2 regions of the Caulobacter sp. GW821-FHT10C03 genome follow, and region 1 is predicted to be linked to the other one. Evidence: riboswitches for the same ligand, from Rfam matches in the RefSeq annotation. Region 1 holds a riboswitch; the other holds the start of a gene.

Region 1 (7,491 bases):
GCGATGTCGCTTTCGAGGTCGGCGATGCGCTGGGCCACCTGGCGGGCCAGGTCCATGTCGCCCTTGGTGACGGCGGCGCGGGCCGAGTTCTCGTACTTGGCGACCTGCTCGCGCAGGCTCTTGACGTCGTTCTCCTGGATGCGCCGACGGGCGACCAGGGTGGCCAGGTTGTCGCGCGCCTTGGCCTGGGCCGTGTCGGCGTCGCGAATCTCCTGGTCGAGGATGCGGATGGCGTTGGCGTCGACGACGGCGGACGTGGCTTCGTGGGCGCCGGCGCGACCCAGGGTGAACAGCTTGCGCCAGATGGACATCGGAGGGCTCCGGGAAATTTCGGTTAGGGTCAGGCGGCGGTGGAGAACGAAGTACGCAGATCCGAGGCGGCCTCGATGGCGTTTTCGGCGAGGGTGCGCAGCTCGATGACGATATCCTCGATCGAGGTCGTGGTCGAAAGCTCGCCGAACAGCTCGTAGTAGTCGCGGCCGCCGACGGCGCTGATGCCGAAGTTCGACAGCGGCACCAGCTTCTGGGCCTTCAGCAGGAATTCGTTGAAGGCGTGGCGGTCTTCCTGTTCGTCGACGGGCCACAGCAGGGCCGAGGCGGCGATCTGCTGGTCGCTGACGCTGACATAGATCTCGAGGTCGCCCTGCCAGTGCATGGTGACCAGCAGGATCGGGTCGGAGCCTTCCAGCACCCGCACGCTCAGCTCGTCGGCGCCCACGCCGGGCGCTTCGTCCAGGGCCGCCTTCAGGGAGCGGACAGTCCAGGGCGTCTGACTCATCGGGTCGTCATCCTCTTCGCGGGCCATCTTGGCCGTTTCATACAAGATGGGAGACCGAAGGCCAGTCGTCGAGAGCGAGCATGGCCCCTTTTACAGCGCAGGCTGGCGCCGTACATGAGGGAGCGTTCTTTCAGGGACCAGCCATGTTCAGTCGCTTATTCGGCCGCAAGGAGCCCGCTCCCGAGTCGGCCCTGCCCGCCATCCGCAACGTGACGCTGGGGCGGACCGTCTGGCTGGACCCTCTGGCCTGGAAGCGCTTCGGCGCCGACAGCAAGTTCCCGCTCGACCACGACACGCTGGAGATCACCGCCCAGGGCCTGGTGGACCTGAAGGACGGCGGCTTCGTGCACCGGTTCTACACCGACGACCACGTGATGTTTCAGGCGGTCTCCGACGACCGCGAGGGTCAGCGCCTGACCGACGTCACCCTGTTCGTCCCCTGGGACAGCGCCTATCCGGGCAGCCGCGCCGATCGCGACGCCTGGGGCAAGCGCCTGCGCGCCCGGACCTTCACGCCCGCCGGCCTGCCCGAATACCACCGCTTCTGGTTCGGCGAGGAAGCCGAGAGCCAGGAGCCCGTGACCTTCTGGGAAGACCTGCACGACGACCGGGACGGGATCCCGGACCGGCGAATCTTCCAGACCTGCATGCTGTTCGCCCGAGATCTTCCGGGCGAGGGCCGCGAACTGCTGCTGGCCATCGAGATGGAGACCGAGGACCGCGAGGTCTCGTTCGAAACCATGATCGGCGTGCCGCTCGAAGTCGGCGAATTCCGCGCCTGAACCACGGTCCATAGGGGAAACTAGAGATGTTCGACGTCCAAGCCTTCGGCGAAAGCGCCCTGGCCTTCCTGGTGGCCTTCGTCGCCGCCGGCGTGTTCACGGTGATCTTCAAGATCGTCTACCAGGCGGTGACGCCCTACAACGAGGCCAAGCTGATCCGCGAGGGCAACGTCGCCGCCGCCATCGCCCTGGGCGGCGCCGTGGTCGGCTACGTGCTGCCGCTGGCTTCCGCGCTCAGCCACACCGTCAGCCTGCTGGAGTTCGCCGCCTGGGCCCTGCTGGCCGCCGTCATCCAGATCGCCGCCTTCACCCTGGTGCGGTTCACGGTGCTCAAGGACCTGATCGACCGGATCGAGAAGGCCGAGGTCGCCGCCGGCGTCTATCTGGCCTCGATCTCGCTGGCCGTCGGCCTGCTGAACGCCGCCTGCATGACCTCGTGAGGCCGGACATGAACGCCCACTCCCCCGCCCCGTCCCGCCGCCGCAAGCGCTCGAGCGCCGTCGCGCTGACGGGCCTGATGGCCGGCTCGGCCTTCACCCTGGTCGCGTGCGACGATCCCGGCTCGGCCACCCAGTGGGGCGATCCCCCCGCGGCCGTCTCGGGCAAGAAGGTCGACGCCTCCAGCTTCGCCAATCTCGACGAGTGCAAGGCCTCGGGCGACTTCACGGCCGACCAGTGCCAGACGGCCTATGACGAGGCCCAGAAGGCCAGCGCCGAGAACGCGCCCAAGTTCTCCGACCAGCAGAGCTGCGAGGAGCGCTACGGCGTCGACCAGTGCGTGCCGCGCAGCCAGGCCAACGGCGGCGGCAGCTTCTTCACCCCGCTGCTGACCGGCTTCATCATCGGCCAGGCGCTGGAAGGCATGAGCAACCGCGGCTATCGCGGCGCGCCGATGTATCGCGACCGCGACGGCACCTATTACAGCGGCTCGGGCTATCCGGTGTCGCGCGACTACCTGACCGGCCGCAGCCGGGTGCGCACCGACAGCTTCGACGCCCCGTCGCGTTACGAGGCCCCGACCCGCGTGCAGAGCCGCAGCAGCGTCATCTCGCGCGGCGGCTTCGGCGGCGGCTCGCGCGGCTTCGGCGGCTAGAGGGAACTGAAGGCGGGGCGTCTCGCGTTGGTTTATCGACGACCACGCGAGACGACCGCATGACCGACAAGACCATCACGGGGGTTCCCCAGCCGCGCTGGTGGCAGCGCCACCCCACCCTGGCCTTCTGCGCCGCCTGGGGTCTGGGTCTGGGACTGTTCGCGACCGCCGTGGCGGTGGGACTTCAGGCCGCGGCCTGAACGCCCGCGCGCTGCATGGCGCGCACGGCCGACAGCAGGCGAGCCGGCGTCACCGGCTTTTCGAGCCACTGGTCGGGCTCGACCTGCAGCACGCTCGGATCGCTGGCCGAGACCATCAGCACCGGCGTTCCCCGCCCTTCGAGCGAACGGATCAGTTCGGCGCCCGTCATGCGCGGCATGGCGTTGTCGGTGATCAGCAGGTCGGGCGCGAAGGCGTCGAAGGCTTCCAGCGCTTCCTGGCCGTCACGGCTCCACAGCACCTCGAACCCCGCCTCTTCCAGCAGGACCTCGTAGACGCCGCCAAGCAGCATGTCGTCTTCGGCGATGAGGATCCGTCGCATGGCAGCCCGCCCGTCGAATTAAGTGAATTCGAATGTGTAAATAGGTCTTAACCATGCCTGCGCCCCCGGTGTCTGCGTGCGCAATCGTCGCATCGCCGAAAGTTGAGCAATCGGGGCGAGAGCGTCGGGAATCACTTCATCCGCAGGCTTAGTCCGGCGACGACCAGTTCGACGGCGTCGGCGGCGGCCGCCAGGGCCTGATGCAGCCGGCCGGCCTCGTCGCGGAACCTGCGGGCCAAGGCGTTGTCAGGCACGACACCCCAGCCGACCTCGTTGGACACCAGCCAGAGCTCGCCATCGAAGGCCGAGGCCGCCGCGACCAGCGCTGCCGCTTCGGTCGAGAGATCTTTTTCCGCCAGCATGAGGTTGGTCAACCAAAGGGTCAGGCAGTCGACCACCGCCACGCCGCCCGGCGGTAGGCCGCGCAAGGCGGAAGCGAGATCGAAAGGCGCCTCCAGGGTGGTCCAGGCCTGGCCGCGATCGGCCTGGTGGCGGGCGATGCGCGCCTCCATCTCGGCGTCGAAGGCCTGGGCGGTGACGATCATGACCGGTCGGACGCCGACCGCGGCGGCCCTCGCCTCGGCCGCCCCTTGCGCGAAAGCGCTCTTACCCGAGCGGGCGCCGCCTAGAACCAGGGTCAGTGACAACGGGGAACTCCAGATTGACGGTGTGCGGCGCACCCTATAGTCCAGCCGGCGCGACAGGTTCCTCCCAAAGAGGATGAAAAGGGAACTCGGGTGTGAAACCCGGGCTGCCCCCGCAACTGTAAGCGGCGAGTTCGCGCGTCACATGCCACTGGGTCTGTTCTTCGGAAGAGAACTGGGAAGGCGACGCGCAGCAACGATGACCCGCGAGCCAGGAGACCTGCCTGTCGCGGTCGTCCTTCGTCCGGCCGGGGTGCGCCGTACGATCGGGTCTTCCCGCATGGCGACGCTTCGGTCCGGGCGTGTTCACGAGAACACGCTCCTTCTTGTCGCGCACGGAGGAATGACATGCGCCCTGTTTCCCTGCTGGCCCTGGCGGCCGCAGTTCCCGCCCTGGCCCTGCCTGGCCTGGCTTTCGCCGATACGGCCGTGGCCGAAGTCGATCAGGTGGTGGTCACCGCCGGTCGCGAGCCCGAAAAGCTGTCGGAAGTCTCGACCAGCATGACGGTGATCGACGCCGAGGCCCTAAAGAAGGCCCAGGCCGTCGTGATCTCCGACCTGCTGTCGCGCACGCCGGGCGTCACCGTCACCCGCAACGGCGGCGTCGGCGGCACGACCCAGCTGCGCATCCGCGGCGCTGAAACCGACCAGACCGTGGTGCTGATCGACGGCGTCAAGCTGAACGATCCGTCCTCGACCGGCGGCGGCTACAACTTCGCCACCCTGCTGGCCGGCAACGTCAACCGCATCGAAGTGCTGCGCGGCTCGCAATCGACCCTGTGGGGCAGCCAGGCCATCGGCGGCGTCGTCAACCTGCTGACCGCCACGCCCAGCGGCCCGCTCACCACCCAGCTGGCGACCGAGATCGGCTCGCGCGACACCGCTTATGGCAACGCCGCGCTCAGCGCCGGCGGCGACTGGGGCGGCTGGCGCATCGCCGGCGCCTACTACACCACCGACGGCGTCTCGGCTTTCGGCAAGTCGTACGGCGGCAAGGAGAAGGACGGCTACCGCAACGCGGGCGTCAGCGGTCGCCTGGACCTGAACGTCACCGACTGGGCCACCGTCGACCTGCGCACGTCCTACGCCGCCTCGAAGAACGAATTCGACGGCTTCCCCGCCCCGACCTACGCCTTCGCCGACAGCCCCGAATACGGCAAGACCAAGGAACTGGTCAGCTACGCCGGCGTGCGCCTGAGCGCCTTCGACGGCGCGCTGAAAAACCGCCTCGGCTTCGGCTACACCCAGACCGACCGCGACAACTTCGATCCCAGCTCGTCGGTCCCCAAGACCTTCGACGCCCGCGGCACCAACAAGCGCTTCGAATACCAGGGCACCTGGCAGGTCAGCGAGATCCTCCGCGCGACCTTCGGGGCCGAGACCGAGCGCTCGTGGTTCCGCACCGCCTCGCCGTCGGAATGGGAACCGAACCCGACGCCCGACAGCCACGCCGCGCGCACCGACAGCCTGTACCTGCACCTGCGCGCCCAGCCGGTCGAGGGCCTGACCCTGACGGGCGGCGTGCGCCGGGAGGACCACTCGGCCTTCGGCGACGCCACGGTCTACCAGGCCGGCGCGTCCTACAGCCCCAACGGCGGCGTGACGGTATTCCGCGCCAACTACGGCGAGGGCTTCAAGGCCCCGTCGCTGTACCAGCTCTACAGCATCTACGGCGATGCGAACCTGAAGCCCGAGGAGTCGGAAAGCGTCGACCTGGGCGTCGAGCACAGCGTGCTGAACGGTCGCGTGCGCGCGGGCCTGACCTGGTTCCACCGCGACATCACCAACCAGATCGACTACGTCTCCAACAACACCCCGCCCAACTACGGCGGCTACGCCAACTTCGCCAAGACGGAGACCAGCGGCGTGGAGCTGGAGACCACCATCGAGGTGACCTCGTCGCTGAAGGTGACGGCGAACTACACCAACATGGACCCGATCAACCGTTCGGCCACCAACAACGGCAAGCGCCTTCCGCGCCGCGCCGGCGAGACGGCCAACCTGAACGCCGACTACGACTGGAAGAGCGGCCTGACCACGGGCGTCTCGGTGCAGTACGTGGGCGAGAGCTACGACAACGCCACCAACACCCGCCGCCTGAAGAGCTACGCCCTCTTCGACCTGCGGGCCGCCTATCCCCTGAACGACACCTTCGAGGTGTTCGGCCGCGTCGAGAACCTCTTCGACAAGGAATACCAGACCATCTACCGCTACGGCTCGGTGGGCCGCGGCGCCTTCGCCGGCGTCCGGGCGAAGTTCTGATGAGCGGTTCGCCGTCGTCCCTTTCCGGACACGGCGGCCGCCTGGCGGCGGCGCGGGCGCGTTTTCCGGATGCGCCCGCGCCGTGGCTGGACCTGTCGACGGGGATCAATCCTCGCCCCTATCCGGTTCCGCCCCAGGCCTTCGAGGACTGGGGCCGCCTGCCCGATCCGGCCGACCTAGCGCGGCTGGAGGCCGTCGCGGCGAAGGCCTTCGGCGTGGACGATCCCGCCCGGGTGGTCGCCGTGCCCGGCAGCGAGACGGCGATCCGCCTGCTGCCCAAGATCCTGCCTCGCGGCAGGGTCAGCCTGCCGGTTCCCACCTATTCCAGCCACCCGCTCGCCTGGCGGCGCGTCGGTTCCGAGGTCGTGGCCGATCCGGACGAGGCCGACCTGTGCGTGGTGGTGAACCCCAACAATCCCGACGGCCGCAGCCTGGCGCCCGAGGCGGTGCTGGCGCTAGGCCAGCGCGGCGCGGTGGTCGACGAGGCCTTCGTCGAGTGCGAGCCGTCGCTGTCGGTCGCCCCGTTCGCCGGCGCGCCGGACCATGAGCGGCTGATCGTGCTGCGCTCGTTCGGCAAGTTCTACGGTCTGGCCGGACTTCGGCTGGGCTTCGTGATCGCCCGGCCGGCGCTCGCCAGACGCCTGCGCGAGACCCTGGGCGAATGGCCCCTCTCCGCCCCCGCCCTGGCCGCGGGCCTGGCGGCCTATCCCGACACCGCCTGGGCGAACGCGACGCGCGCGAGCCTGGCCGACGACGCCGCGCGGCTGGACGCTCTCTTGGCCCGCGCCGGGTTCGAGGTGGTCGGCGGGACCAGCCTGTTCCGCCTGGCCCGTGCGACCGACGCAGCCGTCCGCTTCGAGACCCTGGCGCGCGCCGGGATCCTGACGCGGCCCTTCGATCACGACCCGAGCCTGTTACGCTTCGGCCTGCCCGGATTCGACGCCGACTGGGCGCGCCTGGCCGCCGCCCTGGAGACCCCGCGATGAGCGACAACGCCAACGAGCAGCACGCCGAGGCGATGCGCGCCCTCAAGGCCGAGCGTGAAGAGCTGATGAAATCGAAGACCCTGGAGAAGGGTCTGCTGCTGGTCCACACCGGCGACGGCAAGGGCAAGTCCTCGGCCGGCTTCGGCATGGTCGCCCGCTCGCTGGGCTGGGGCATGCAGGTGGGTGTCGTGCAGTTCATCAAGGGCAAGTGGAAGACCGGCGAGCGCCTGTTCTTCAGCCGCTTTCCAGACCAGGTGCGTTACCGCGTCATGGGCGAAGGCTTCACCTGGGACACCCAGGACCGCGAGCGCGACGTCACTGCGGCCAAGGCGGCGTGGGAAGAGAGCAAGGCGATGATCGCCGATCCGACGCTCGACTTCGTGCTGCTGGACGAGATCAACATCG
Region 2 (7,491 bases), on a different contig from region 1:
CGAAGCCGACGGATGAGGGGTTTCTCAGATTTTGGACGCCGCGACAGCTGATCGGCTGTCGCGGCGTTTTGCGTTTGAGAGACCCCTCACCCTCCCATGCTGCGCATGGGTCCCTCCCTCTCCCGCAAGGGGAGAGGGATCAGAGTTGCGCCCGCGCCGCCTTGGCCGCCGCGACCATGTTGGCCAGGGCCGGCTCCACCTCTTCCCACCGCCGGGTCTTCAGGCCGCAGTCGGGGTTGACCCAGAGCTGCGACGACGACAGGCGCTGGCCGGCTTTTTCCAGGAGGTCGAGCATCTCGGCGGCCGCGGGGCTGCGGGGGGCGTGGATGTCGTAGACGCCGGGGCCGATCTGGGCCGGGTAGGCGTAGGCTTCGAAGGCGTCGAGCAGCTCCATCTTCGAGCGGGCGGTCTCGATGGAGATAACGTCGGCGTCCATGGCGCCGATGGCGGCGATGATGTCGTTGAACTCCGAATAGCACATGTGGGTGTGGACCTGGGTCTGGGGCTCCACGCCCGAGGCGGCGATGCGGAAGGCCTCGACGGCCCAGGCGAGGTAGGCGTCCCAGTCGCCGCGGCGCAGGGGCAGACCCTCGCGCAGGGCGGCTTCGTCGATCTGGATGATCGCCGCGCCGGCGGCTTCGAGGTCGACGACCTCGTCGCGGACGGCCAGAGCGATCTGGCGGCAGGTCTGCGAGCGGGGGATGTCGTCGCGGACGAACGACCACTGCAGGATGGTGACCGGGCCGGTCAGCATGCCCTTCATGGGGCGGGCGGTGAGGGATTGGGCGTAGGCCCACCATTCGACGGTCATCGGCGCGGGGCGCGAGACGTCGCCGTAGAGGATCGGCGGGCGCACGCAGCGCGAGCCGTAGGACTGGACCCAGGCGTGCTTGGTGAAGGTGAAGCCGGTCAGGCGCTCGCCGAAATACTGCACCATGTCGTTGCGTTCGAACTCGCCGTGGACCAGCACGTCGAGGCCGATCTCCTGCTGCCAGGCGACCGCGCGGGCGGTCTCGGCGCGCAGGAAGGCCTGGTAGTCGGCGTCGGGCAGCTGGCCCTTGGCGTGGGCGGCGCGGGCCTGGCGGACGGCGGCGGTCTGCGGGAACGAGCCGATGGTGGTGGTCGGCAGGGGCGGCAGGGAGAGCCTGGCCTGCTGTAGGGCGATGCGCTCGGCGAAGGGTGTGGCGCGGGTCGCGTCGGCCGGGACGAGGGCGGCGGCGCGGGCCTGGACGGCGGCGTCGTGGATCAGCGGCGAGGTCTTGCGTGAGGCGACGGCGGCGCTGGAGGCGGCGAGCTGGTCGCGGACGGCGGCGCGGCCGTGGTTCAGCGCCTTGGCCAGGACGGCCAGCTCCTCCAGCTTCTGGACGGCGAAGGCCAGCCACTGGCTGACTCGCGGGTCGAGGCCGGTCTCGATCGACAGGTCGAGCGGGGTGTGCAGCAGCGAGCAGGATGGGGCCAGGATCACGCGGTCGGGGCCGCGGGCGGAGACGACGGGCTCGACGCGGTCGAGGATGGCTTCGAGGTCGGCGCGCCAGACGTTGCGGCCGTCGATGACGCCCAGCGACAGGACGAGGCTGTCGCGGGCCAGGGCGAGGACGGCGTCGAGATCGCCCGGGGCGCGGACGAGATCCAGGTGCAGGCCCTCGACCGGCAGGTTGGCGGCGGTGGCGAGGTTGTCGCCATAGGTCCCGAAATAGCTGGCGAGAAGGATGCTGATGCGCGGGGCGGCGTGGGTCAGGGCGCCGTAGGCGCGGCGGATCTCGGCGCGCTCGAAGTCGGTGAGGTCGAGCGCCAGGCAGGGCTCGTCGATCTGCACCCAGTCGGCGCCGGCGGCGGCCAGGCGCTGGAGCAACTCGGCGTAGACCGGCAGCAGGGCGCTGAGCAGCGACAGCGGCTGGAAGTGGCGATCCTTCGACTTGGCCAGCTTCAGGAAGGTGACGGGGCCGAGGATGACCGGGCGGGTGTGGATCCCCTGGGCCTTGGCCTCGAGGAACTGATCGACGACCTTGGTCGAGGCCAGGGTGAAGGCCTGGCCGGGGGCCAGTTCAGGCGCGAGGTAGTGGTAGTTGGTGTCGAACCACTTGGTCATCTCGAGCGCCGGCAGGCCGGTTCCGGTTTGATGCGAGCAGCCGTGGTTGCAGGTCTCGGGCTCGCCTTGCCTCCCGCCGCCTTGCGTCCCTCTGGCCATGGCGAAGTAGAGCGGCAGGTCGACCGGGCCGCCGGTCCAGCCGTAGGCGGCGGGGATCGCGCCGACCATGACGGCGGTGTCGAGCACGTGGTCGTAGAGCGAGAAGTCGCCGCTGGGGACGTGGTCGACGCCGAGGTCGGCCTGGCGGCGCCAGGCGAGCGCACGCAGGGCGGCGGCTTCGGTTTCCAGCCCTTCGGCGTCGAGGCGGCCGGCCCAATGGGCTTCGAGGGCGGTCTTCAGGCGGCGCTGGGGGCCGATGCGGGGAAAGCCGAGGGCGGCGACGGTGACGGTCATTTCTTAGCCTCTGTCTCGATGGTGACGGAGGCTGGACGGGGCGCAGGCGCAGGCGCGCGAACGGGCTGGCCGACCCGCGCCTGGAGCTAGCGACCAGACCGGGCACCCCGCCGGAGGACGTTATCTGTCGAGGCAGGTCTCCTGGCTCGCGGGTCGACGCCGCCGTCCTGGCCTTCCCGATGCGCCACCGAGTCGAGTTCGGCGCATCAGTGACACGTATCGGACGGCCGCTCGCCGCTTACAGTTGCGGGGGCAGCGCCGGTTTCACACCGGCTTCCCTCTTAGCTTTGGACGCAAAACGTCCGCAGACCACGACCCGCTTATCAAGCCTGGGCCGGTCGGCGTTGTCAATAAGGACATAAAGATATCTTTATGTGATTTCAGATTGTGGTCGAGCGGGGCTTGGCCCGTGACAGGACGTCGCACACCGTTCATAAACCCCGCGTTCAGTCTCCATTCAGCCGTGCTCCTCTAAACCGGACGACATGAAGCCGATCCGCGCCATACTCGCCGCAGCCGCCATCGTCGCCGCCCTCCCGGGCGCGGCTCTGGCCCAGCGCGGCCCGGACTCGCTGGGCGCCGACTGGCGCGCCCGGCAGGACCAGGCGCGTGGCGGCGTGCAGTCGGGCCGCCTGGTGCCGCTGAGCGCGGTCATCGACAGCATCGCCCGCCGCACCCCCGGCCGCCTGCTCGACGCAGGGCTGGAAGGTCGCAACTACCGCATCCGCTGGGCGACCACGGACGGCCGCCGCATCGACTTCATCGTCGACGCCGAGAGCGGTCGCATCCTCAGCGGCGGGTAGAGCGTGACGGCTGAGACCATGAGCGATTTCGGCGTTCGTCACGCTCTACCTTTTGATTGCGAGCCTGTTTATCCGTTTCCGGCGGGACCGTCCGAACCGGACAGGCTCTAGGGAGTTCCCCGAGACATGCGCATCCTGCTCGTCGAAGACGATCCCGACCTGTCGCGCCAGCTGAAGCTGGCCCTCTCCGACGCGGGCTACGCCGTCGACCACGCCGCCGACGGCGAGGAGGCCCAGTTCCTGGGCGAGACCGAGCCCTATGACGCGGTGATCCTGGATCTTGGCCTGCCCAAGGTGGACGGGGTGTCGGTGCTGGAGCGCTGGCGGCGCGGAAACGTCGCCACTCCGGTGCTGATCCTGACCGCCCGCGGCGCCTGGAGCGAGAAGGTCGCCGGCTTCGACGCCGGGGCCGACGACTACCTGACCAAGCCCTTCCACACCGAGGAACTGCTGGCGCGCCTGCGGGCGCTGCTGCGGCGCTCGGCCGGCCACGCCGCGCCGAGCCTGACCTGCGGCGGCCTGCGCCTGGACCCGCGCGCGGCGCGGGCCAGCGTCAACGGCGAGCCGCTGCGCCTGACCTCGCTGGAATACCGCCTGCTGCACTACATGATGATGCACCAGGGCCGGGTGATCGGCCGCACCGAGCTGGTCGAGCACCTGTACGACCAGGACTTCGACCGCGACAGCAACACCATCGAGGTGTTCATCGGCCGGTTGCGCAAGAAGCTGGGCGCCGACCGCATCGAGACGGTGCGGGGCCTGGGCTACCGCCTGATCCCGCTGGAAGGCGAGACCGCGGGGTGATCGCGCGCGGGGGCGAGGCTTGATGCTCGACTTCCGCAAGCGCTCGCTCGTCCGGCGGCTGGTGCTGCTGGCGGCGATCTGGACGCTGTTCGTGCTGCTGGCGGCCGGGGCCTTCCTGACCGCCCAGTTCCGCGACGCGGCCATCCGCCGCTTCGATCAGTCGCTGGCGGTGCTGACCGACGACCTCTATGCCGGTTCGACGGTGGAGGACGGGGTGGTCAAGGCGCCGTTCCTGACCGACATCCGCGCCACGCGGGCCTATTCCGGCCGCTACTGGGCGATCTTCGCCCAGAAGAGCGGCGGCGGGCTCTCGGCGATCGAGCGCTCGCGCTCGCTGTTCGACAGCGACCTGATGCTGTCCACCGCCCAGATCGACCGGCTGACGGCCGACCCGGGCAAGACCCTCTACTTCGACATGCGCGGGCCGCAGGACAAGCCGCTGCGGGCGGCGGCGATCCTGACGCGGCTGCCGGGGCATCCGGCGCCGGTGGTGTTCATCGCCGCCGAGGACCGATCCCCGATCGACGACGACGCCGACCGCTTCGGCCGGATCACGGCTTTCGCCCTGCTGCTGCTGGGCGTGGGCCTGATCGTGGCCATCGTCGTCCAGGTGCGCTTTGGCCTGCAGCCGATCTTCCGCCTGCGTCGCGAGATCGCCGGGGTGCGCAGCGGCAAGGCCGAAAGGCTGGTCGGGCCCTATCCGGAGGAGCTGGAGCCGCTGGCCGGCGAGCTGAACGGCCTGCTGGCCCACAACCAGGAAGTCGTCGAGCGCCAGCGCACCCACGTCGGCAACCTGGCCCACGCCCTGAAGACGCCGCTGTCGGTGATGCTGACCGAGGCCAGCCAGCAGGGCGGGGCGCTGGCGGAAGTCGTCGAGCGCCAGGCCCAGACCATGCGCGAGCAGGTCGACCACCATCTGCGCCGGGCGCGGGCGGCGGCGCGTTCGCAGACCAGCGGCGAGCGCACGCCGGTGGAGCCGATCCTCGACGAACTGGCCGTGACCCTGGAGCGGATCTTCCAGGACAAGAACGACGGGCGGGGCGTGGAGATCGACTGGCGCTGTCCGGAAGACCTGTGCTTCCAGGGCGAGCGGCAGGACTTCATGGAGCTGGCCGGCAACGTCATGGAGAACGCCGGCAAGTGGTCGAAGGCCCGCATCCGCGCCGAGGCCAAGGCGGACGGCGAGGGCCGCATGCTGCTGACCGTCGACGACGACGGCCCGGGCATTCCGGCCGAGCAGCGGGCCCAGGCGCTGAAGCGCGGTCAGCGGATGGACGAGCACACGCCGGGCACCGGGCTTGGCCTGTCGATCGTCGACGAACTGGCGCGGGCCTATGGCGGCTCGGTGACCCTGGACGATTCGCCGCTGGGCGGCCTGCGGGTGGTGCTGTCGCTGCCGCGCGCGGAGGGTTAACGCTACCGCGCGCCACTCTGGCGATAGCGCGCTGTCGTCAAGGTGGAGCTTTCGGCGCCGCGACACTTCGCCTTGCCTTGCGGTGTTGAAAAAGCAGCGGTTTCGGAAAGTCTTAACCTCGTTGGCAACATGGTTGACGCTGCCTGGACATGTCCCGTCCCCGGCGGAGATCGATGCCCGCAATCGCCGCGCACAAACTGCAGATCCTCAGGACGCTGGTCGAGACCGCGCCCGATGCGGCCCTGCGCAGTCTCGAGCTCGCCCTGGCCAACGCCGGCGGGCAGGGGGCGCTGGCGACCGTGCGGGCCATGGTCGAGGACGAGACCGCCGATCGCTACGTCCGCAACACCATTCTTTCCCCCATCGCGCCGCTGTGCCAGCCGCGCGCCGAGGACCTGCCGCAGTTTCCGCGCCGGGCGCTGGCCCTGCTGTGGAAGGCGCTGAAGGTCGAGGCCCCGCGCCAGGTCGCCGAGGGCGCGGCGCGCTGCAATCCCTGGGATCTCGACAACGGCGCGCCCGACGTCTTCAACGAGCTGTGCAAGATCGCCGCCCGCGGCCTGCGCGCGGCCGAGCGGCCTGAGTACGAGGCGATCGCCCAGATCTGCGACGCCGACGAGCTGGCCGACTATCTCGACCTGTCGGTGATCGTCCGCAACGCCCTGCCGCGGCTGTCGGAGTGGGTCAGCCGGATGAGCGGCGAGCGCGCGGCGGCCGCGCGCCTGGCTTATCGCGACGCCTGCGCGATCAGCGACGACGCCGGTCCGCGGATGTTCGAGATGCTGGCGGCGCACCTGCCCGAGCCCTGGCGGATCCTGCGGGTGATCTCGGCGGTGATGGACCGTCCCAACGACCGCTACCTGGCCTCGTCGGAGGTCAAGGAATTCGGCGAGCGGATGCTGGCCGACATCGAGGCCAGCATCGAGCACGTGCGCGGCTTCGACCTGGAGGGCGGCGAGGCCTCGGGCCGTTCGGCGGCGGCCTCGGCCCAGCGCATCGCCCACCAGCTGACCGAGTTCGAGCAGGCCGTGGACGTGGCCAAGGACGGCCCGTGGGGCAAGCGCCTGGCCAAGTTCAAGCAGGCGGCGGCCCAGGCGGCCGAGACGCGGATGAACGCCGCCGACAAGGAGCTGGGCCTGGCCCTGCCGCTGCGGCCGATCTCGATGATGGGCAAGATGGGCGGCGGCAAGGGCGTGCCGAGGCTCGAAGAGGCGCCGGATGCGGCCCTGGTGCGCCGCGCCGCCTCGGCCCTGGCCTTCATCGAGGACCTGCGGCCCTGCGCGGCCCAGGCCGGCTACGGCTCGACCCGCGCCAAGGTGCTGGAGAAGCTGAACCAGCGGCTGGACCAGTACATCGAGGACAGCCTGCACGTGGCCCGCACCGGCGAGGGCGGCGACCCTCAGGTGGCCCGCGCCTATCTCGAGATCGCCGCCGCCTACATCGCCCACACCCGCGACGAGAAGACCGCCGAGATCGTCCGCCGACGGGCCGTCGCGGCGATGGCGGCTTAGCGCTTCCGCGCAATCTGCGCCTTACGTGCTTTTTTCACTGACGCGCAGGTCGATCTGCGGCTAACAGCGAACCATGATCGGTTTTTGGATCGCCGCCGCGGGTCTGTCCGCCGCCGCCGCCGCCCTGGTGCTGCGGGGCGCCGCGCACGGGCTCGCGCCCGCCGGGGACGACCCGGCCCTGGCCGTCCACCGCCGGCAGCTTTCCGAGATCGACGACCTGGCCGAGCGCGGCCTGCTGGCCGACAGCGAGCTGAAGGCCGCCCGCGCCGAGGCCGGCCGCCGGCTGCTGGCCGCCGCCGACCAGGGCGCGGCCGACTGGCCCCAGGACGGGAAAGGTCCGCGCCGCGCGGTGGTGGCCGTCGCCGCGATCGCCGCCCTGCTGGCCGTGGTGGTCTATGTGCTGGTGGGCGCGCCCGGCGCGGCCGACCAGCCGTTCGCCCGCCGGGTGGCCGAGTGGAAGTCTACCGACCCGTCGATGCT

What was found. Region 1 has a riboswitch for cobalamin ahead of AC07NG_RS10955 (TonB-dependent receptor plug domain-containing protein). Riboswitches for the same ligand answer to the same signal wherever they lie in the genome.
Region 2: another riboswitch for cobalamin. It lies ahead of metE (5-methyltetrahydropteroyltriglutamate--homocysteine S-methyltransferase); the one in region 1 lies ahead of AC07NG_RS10955 (TonB-dependent receptor plug domain-containing protein).

The regions. Positions count from the first base shown of each region.
Region 1 is NZ_JBWKNI010000007.1:25,234-32,724, forward strand. Features, by position in the region: gene AC07NG_RS10915 (PspA/IM30 family protein) at 1-311, opposite strand, end outside; gene AC07NG_RS10920 (YjfI family protein) at 341-778, opposite strand; gene AC07NG_RS10925 (YjfK family protein) at 922-1,560, shown strand; gene AC07NG_RS10930 (DUF350 domain-containing protein) at 1,587-2,000, shown strand; gene AC07NG_RS10935 (DUF1190 domain-containing protein) at 2,009-2,653, shown strand; gene AC07NG_RS10940 (hypothetical protein) at 2,713-2,853, shown strand; gene AC07NG_RS10945 (response regulator transcription factor) at 2,838-3,194, opposite strand; gene cobU (bifunctional adenosylcobinamide kinase/adenosylcobinamide-phosphate guanylyltransferase) at 3,326-3,841, opposite strand; cobalamin riboswitch at 3,880-4,080, shown strand; gene AC07NG_RS10955 (TonB-dependent receptor plug domain-containing protein) at 4,187-6,100, shown strand; gene cobD (threonine-phosphate decarboxylase CobD) at 6,100-7,086, shown strand; gene cobO (cob(I)yrinic acid a,c-diamide adenosyltransferase) at 7,083-7,491, shown strand, end outside.
Region 2 is NZ_JBWKNI010000003.1:180,495-187,985, forward strand. Features, by position in the region: gene AC07NG_RS04940 (hypothetical protein) at 1-16, shown strand, start outside; gene metE (5-methyltetrahydropteroyltriglutamate--homocysteine S-methyltransferase) at 140-2,482, opposite strand; cobalamin riboswitch at 2,597-2,811, opposite strand; gene AC07NG_RS04950 (PepSY domain-containing protein) at 2,968-3,285, shown strand; gene AC07NG_RS04955 (response regulator transcription factor) at 3,412-4,089, shown strand; gene AC07NG_RS04960 (sensor histidine kinase) at 4,112-5,503, shown strand; gene AC07NG_RS04965 (hypothetical protein) at 5,677-7,011, shown strand; gene ccmI (c-type cytochrome biogenesis protein CcmI) at 7,085-7,491, shown strand, end outside.